DNA from 2 places in the Pseudomonas macauensis genome. Region 1 is predicted to be linked to the other one. Evidence: riboswitches for the same ligand, from Rfam matches in the RefSeq annotation. Region 1 holds a riboswitch; the other holds the start of a gene.
What was found. Region 1 has a riboswitch for manganese ahead of SD196_RS23485 (sodium:calcium antiporter). Riboswitches for the same ligand answer to the same signal wherever they lie in the genome.
Positions count from the first base shown of each region.

Region 2: it holds a riboswitch for manganese, as region 1 does, so the genes downstream of both, SD196_RS22285 (TMEM165/GDT1 family protein) here and SD196_RS23485 (sodium:calcium antiporter) in region 1, are expected to answer to the same signal.

Region 1 covers NZ_CP138377.1:5,118,431-5,121,634, reverse strand. Annotated here, with positions in the region: RNA gene ssrA (transfer-messenger RNA) at 1-92, opposite strand, end outside; gene SD196_RS23490 (type 1 glutamine amidotransferase domain-containing protein) at 167-844, opposite strand; gene SD196_RS23485 (sodium:calcium antiporter) at 933-1,943, opposite strand; yybP-ykoY riboswitch at 2,009-2,227, opposite strand; gene SD196_RS23480 (carboxyl transferase domain-containing protein) at 2,265-3,204, opposite strand, start outside.
Region 2 covers NZ_CP138377.1:4,876,660-4,879,863, reverse strand. Annotated here, with positions in the region: gene SD196_RS22295 (NAD-dependent epimerase/dehydratase family protein) at 1-277, shown strand, start outside; gene SD196_RS22290 (ketosteroid isomerase-related protein) at 401-844, opposite strand; gene SD196_RS22285 (TMEM165/GDT1 family protein) at 952-1,533, opposite strand; yybP-ykoY riboswitch at 1,624-1,740, opposite strand; gene SD196_RS22280 (amino acid permease) at 1,785-3,204, opposite strand, start outside.

The DNA.
Region 1 (3,204 bases):
CTATAAAGTTGTGGCAGCTGATTTACGAGAACTGTCACCTACTCGGCATGCCCCTCGAGTTTTGTTACCGGCGTCGAATCCTAATCGGCCCCAAAACCTTTGAAGGTCGTCGACCATTCTACGGGAAAGCCGCCCCAAGGTCCAACCGGGGCGGCGCAAGTCATTGTCAGGTTAGGAATTTCAGCACGGCCTCAGCCACCGCTTCGGAGGAGGCGGGGTTCTGGCCGGTGATCAGGCCCCGGTCGACCTCTACATGGCTCTGCCAGTCGGGGCCTTTGCTGTAGCGGGCGCCGTTGGCCTTGAGCATGTCCTGGACGAGGAAGGGCACCACGTCGGTGAGGCCCACGGCTTCCTCTTCGCTGTTGGTGAAGCCGGTGACGTGTCGGCCTTGCACCAGCGGTCGGCCATCCAGCCCGCGCGGGTGGCGGAATACGGCGGGGGCGTGGCAGACGGCGGAGACGGGTTTGCCGCTGGAGTGGAAGGCTTCGATCAGCGCCACCGAGGTTCTGTCCTCGGCCAGGTCCCAGAGCGGGCCATGGCCACCGGGGTAGAAGATGGCGTCGTAGTCGTCGGCGTGTACCTCGGTCAGTTTCACGGTATTGGCCAGCGCGGCCTGCGCTTCGCTGTCCTGGCGGAAGCGGCGGGTGGCCGGGGTCTGGGCGTCTTCCTCATCGCTCTTGGGGTCGAGCGGTGGCTGGCCGCCTTTGGGCGAGGCCAGGGTCAGGGTGGCGCCGGCATCCTTGAACACGTAGTAGGGCGCGGCGAACTCCTCGAGCCAGAAGCCGGTTTTCTTGCCGGTGCTGCCGAGCTGGTCGTGGGAGGTCAGGACTACCAGGATTTTCATGCTCACTCCTTCGGCGTATCGCTGTGACGAGCGGCTGCCGCAGCAACGGCAGCCCAGACTGGTCAGTGTAGGCGGTACGCCGTACTCGTCAGCGTGACAGGGTGATGCCCAGATAGGCGGCGTATAGCACGCCGTTGAGCAGCAGCACCCAGACCGGGAACCCGTCGCGCTGGGCATTGAGGCGAAGCCAGAGAGCGGCGCCAAGGGTGATCAGCACGCCGGTGAGGACTTCGGTGCGCGGTTGCCAGGGGGTGAGCAGGATGCCGATGGCGGGCAGCAGGGTGCCCTGGAAGACCATGGCGCCGCTGATGTTGCCGAAGGCCAGGGTGTCCTTGCCGCGACGGACCCAGAGGATGCTGTTGATCTTTTCCGGCAATTCGGTGGCGATCGGGATGATCAGCAGCGACAGCAGCAGCGCGGAAACTCCCAGCAGGTGCGACAGCCCCTCGACGCCGTGGATGAAGCCCTTGGCGCCCAGCACCAGCAGAGCCAGGCCTAGCAGCAATTGCAGCAGGATGGTTCCCAGGTTGGTCGGCAAGCCGATGCGAGACAGGTACATGTGGTGGTCGGCCTCGGTGCCGTGGCCGTTCTCCACCAGTTCCTGCGAGGCACGCAGCGTGAGGGTGATGTAGGCGACGTAGGTGAGCACCAGCAGCAGGCTCAAGCCAAGGCGCACCGTCAGGTATTGCGTCGGCACGAACATGGCGACGGTGGCGAGGCTGAAGGCGATCAGGAAGAAGTTCAAGTCGCGCTGCAGGCCGGTGCGCTCGGGGCGTACGCGTCCGGTCAGGCCGCGTGCGCGCAGGACGAAGCAGGCCATCAGGCAGGTGGACAAGGTTGAGAGCATCAACGGCGCGCCGAGGATGGCGCCGACGCCGACTTCCTGGTTGAGGTTGGCGTTACTGGTGCCGGCGAACAGGGCCAGCAGAGGGATCAGGGTCTCCGGCAGGGCGGTGCCGATGGCGGCGAACAGCGAGCCGGTAACGCCTTCGGAAATGCCCAGGCGCTCGCCGAGATGCTCCAGCGCGTTGGTGAAGACTTCGGCGGCAATCAGGATCACCAGCAGCATGCCGAGCAGTTCGAGGATGAAGGTCAGCATGCGTGGGGCTCCAGGATGGAGCGAGGTGCGGGATAGTGCATCACGGTGAAAACTCCCGGCCGGTTCGATACCCATGACCACGCGCTCCCCGGCTGTTTGGAGGCTGCGTGGTCAAAGGTCTTGCCGGGCAACGTATCGCTAGCGACGCCATGGCCTGAAATCTGTCTACGATCTGCTGCGCCCAGTTCTGCTCTAGCTCGCGAGATCGTCAACGGATTTGGGCCAAGTGTGTTGACGTCGCCCCCGCTCGCACGAGCGGTCGGCTACTCCCCAATGACGCGCGCATTCTAGCCGATCACAAGCTTAGCTCAACCCGACCGGTCACCAGGTGTCGATCAGTGGGCGCTTCTTCCCCTGGCGAGGCGCCGGGCGCGGCACCGAGGCGAGGCCACGCAGCAGCCAGCGGCGGGTATCGGCCGGGTCGATCACGTCGTCGATTTCCAGGTAGCTCGCCATGTTCAGTCCCTTGCCATTGCGGTAGGCCGCGGCGACCAGCTTGTCGAACAGCCTTTGCCGCTCCTGCGCATCTTCCACTGCGGCCAGTTCCTTGGCGTAGCCGAGGCGGATCGCGCCTTCCAGCCCCATCGCGCCGAACTCGCCGCTGGGCCAGGCCACCGTGAACAGCGCCGCGTGGAAGCTGCCGGCCGCCATCGCCTGCGCACCCAGGCCATAGCCCTTGCGCAGCACCACGGTGAAGAAGGGCACGGTCAGGCTGGCGGCGGTGACGAACATGCGCGACACGTGGCGCACGGTGGCGGTCTTTTCCGCCTCCGGGCCGACCATGAAGCCGGGGGTGTCGCACAGGGAAATGATCGGCAGGTCGAACGCGTCGCACAGCTGCATGAAGCGCGCGGCCTTGTCGCCGGCTTCGGCGTCGATGGCGCCGCCGAGGTGCATGGGGTTGTTGGCGATCAGGCCGAAGGGTTTGCCCTCGATGCGCACCAGCGCGGTGATCATCCCCGCGGCGAAGCCACGGCGCAGTTCCAGCAACGATCCGCTGTCGGCCAGTTGTTCGATGACCTGGCGGATGTCGTAGACGCGCAGGCGGTTCTCCGGCACCGCGTGGCGCAGCAGGCGCTGGTCGGCGCATTCCCAGTCGGTGGTGTCGCCCTGGAAGTAGGCGAGGTATTGGCGGGCAATGTGAGTGGCTTCGGCCTCGTCTTCCACCAGCACGTCGATCACGCCGTTGGCGCTCTGCACGTCGCTGGGGCCGACTTCCTCCGGAGCGAATTTACCCAGCCCGCCACCCTCGATCATCGCC
Region 2 (3,204 bases), 240 kb from region 1:
CGAGCTGACCGCCACCATCGCCCGCCTGCTGGGCAAGCCGGCACCCACGCCGATGCCGCTGCACCGTGCCCGAGCCCTGGCGACCCTGGGACGCTGGCGTTACCGGCTGACCGGCAAGATGCCGCTGCTGGACGACACGGCGATCGAGGTGATGGCCGGCGGGCAGTTCCTCGACGGACGCAAGGCGCGCGAAGAGCTGCGCTTCGAGGCCCAGGTGCCGCTGGAAGAGACGCTGGAACGGGCGATTGCCTGGTTCCACGCCAACGACTATCTGTGACGCCTGTATGTGTAGGAGCGAGCTTGCTCGCGAACTCGCATCGCTGCGGAGTTTGTTCGCGAGCAAGCTCGCTCCTACGAAGAGCACAAATGAAAAAGCCCGGCATTGCCGGGCTTTTTCATGTCAGGGCAGGGCCTTCTCGGCGAAGGGCCGGTTCTGCAGCCCCATCTGCGCGCGGAAGCTCTCCATGTCGAACATGGTGCACAGTTCGAGGATTTCCCCGGTGCTGCTGAACACCCAGAAGCCCATGGCCGACAGGCTGAGGATCTTCTCGCTGGCCGGGTAGCCGAAGGCGGGGCGGGAGATGCTGCCCAGCAGGGTGCTCCAGGTGAACACCTTGTTGCCTTCGCGGATGCATTCTTCCACCACCACTTCCAGGTCCGGCATGGCCGAGCGGATGCCCTCCACCAGCCGGCGGTAGCCGGCATTGTTCAGCGGCTGCGCGGTGAAGGCGCTCTTGTAGAGGAAGTCCGGGCTGTGCAACTGCTCGGCCAGCGCCAGATGACCTTTGTTCCAGACAAGGTCGATGTGCTGGCGGGCGAGCCTCTTGAGATCCTTCTCAGACATGGCGCTTCCTGTGCTTGCTGAAATACGGGGGACAATGGCACGCCACTGTGTATCGTTTGTGAAACACAGGCATTGGCCGGCGCGCCAGGGTCCCACCGGGCTTCAGGTCAGACCACACCGCCCAGTTGCAGCGCGTGCCAGGCGGCGGCCAGGCCGAGGATGGCGAAGGCGGCGGCGGCCAGGCGACGGATCAGGTTCAGCGGCAGGCGGTCGGCAGCGAAGTTGCCCGCCAGCACCACCGGCACGTTGGCGATCAGCATGCCCAGCGTGGTGCCCAGCACCACCAGCAGGAAATGCGGGTATTGCGCGGCCAGCATCACGGTGGCGACCTGGGTCTTGTCGCCCATCTCGGCGAGGAAGAAGGCGATCAGGGTGGTGAGGAACGGGCCGAACTTCTTCAGCGCGCCTTCTTCGTCGTCATCCAGCTTGTCGGGGATCAGGGTCCAGGCGGCGACGGCCAGGAAACAGGCGGCCAGCACCCAGCTCAGTGCAGTGGCGGAGAAGAAGCTGGCGACCCAGCTGCCGACGGCGCCGGCGGCGAAGTGGTTGGCCAGGGTGGCGGCGATGATCCCGGCGATGATCGGCCAGGGCTTGCGGAAACGGGCGGCGAGAACGAGCGCGAGCAGTTGCGTCTTGTCGCCAATTTCGGCCAGGGCAACGATCAGGGTTGGGACGAAGAGGGATTCCATCAGGCTTCCTAAGGGGCGGGTCGACTAAGCACCATGACACGCGCCACCTGCCCGCCCCGGGTCAGGTTGCTCGTGTCATAGGTCTTGTCAAACCCGGGCCTGAGCGTTGCAGGCGGGTCGCACGCGCCATGGTCTGCGGACCAAGTGTGTTGACGCGTACCGGGCGAGCTGGGCGCTCGCGGGAGACTACTCCCCTAGGACGGGGCGCATTCTGCCCAAGTCGTAGGACTTGGGCAAGCCTGCAGGTCGGATCATTCGCGGCTGGAGCGAATGTCCATGTCCTCGTAGCGGATGAAGCGGGTGCCGTTCTTGAAGCGGTAACCCAGCCAGATCGCGAGGAACAGCGGGATGGTGATGTAGGTGGCGACCAGTCCCGCCCAGTCCACTTCCTCGCCGACGAACGCCTGGTAGTTCTGCCCCAGGGTGATGATCAGGCAGAGGGTGAAGGCGAACAGCGGACCGAAGGGGAACCATTTGGCGCGGTAGGGCAGGCTGTTCAGGTCGCCGCCCTGCAGGACGAAGGCCTTGCGGAAGCGGTAGTGCGACACGGCGATGCCCAGCCAGACGATGAAGCCGCACATGCCCGAAGCGTTGAGCAGCCAGGTGTAGACGGTCTTGTCGCCGATGAAGCTGGTGAGGAAGCACAGCGCGCCGATGAAGGTGGTGGCCAGCAGCGCATAGCGCGGCACGCCGCTTTCCGACACCTGGGTGAACAGGCGCGGCGCCTTGCCCTGGGTGGCCATGGTGTAGAGCATCCGGGTCGAGGCGTACATGCCGGAGTTGCCGGCCGAGAGGATCGCCGAGAGGATCACCGCGTTCATCACGCCCGCCGCGGCGGCCAGGCCCGCGCGCTCGAACAGCAGGGTGAAGGGCGAGGTGCTGATGTCGGTGCTGTCGGTCTTGAGCAGGTTCGGATCGGTGTAGGGGATCAGCATGCCGATGACGAAGATCGACAGGATGTAGAACATCAGGATTCGCCAGAACACCTGGCGGATGGCGATGGGAATGGACTTCTGCGGGTTTTCCGATTCGCCCGCGGCGACGCCGATCAGCTCGGTGCCCTGGAAGGAGAAGCCGGCGATCATCGCCACCCCGATCATCGCCTGCAGGCCGCCGACGAAGGGCGCGTCACCGGCGGTGAAGTTGCTGAAGCCGGGGCTGTCGATGCCGTGCATGATGCCGATGATGCTGGCCAGCCCGATGCCGATGAACACCACGACGGCGACCACCTTGATCAGCGCGAACCAGAACTCGCTCTCGCCGAAACCCTTCACCGAGAAGAAGTTGAGCATGAACATGATGCCCAGGAACACCACGCTCCAGTACATGCCAGGCACGTCGGGGAACCAGAACTTCATCACCAGCTGCGCGGCCACCAGTTCCGCGGCGATGGTCACCGCCCAGTTGTACCAGTAGTTCCAACCCATGGCGAAACCGAAGCCATCGTCGATGAAGCGGCTGCCATAGGTGCAGAACGAGCCGGAGTCGGGGATGTACGCCGCCAACTCGCCCAGGCTGGTCATCAGGAAGAACACCATCAGGCCGATCAGTGCGTAGGCCATCAGCGCACCGCCGGGGCCGGCGGTGGCGATGGTGCTGCCGGAGGCGACGAACAGGCCGGTGCCGATGGAGCCGCCGATGGCGATCATGTTCAGGTGGCGGGGCTTGAGA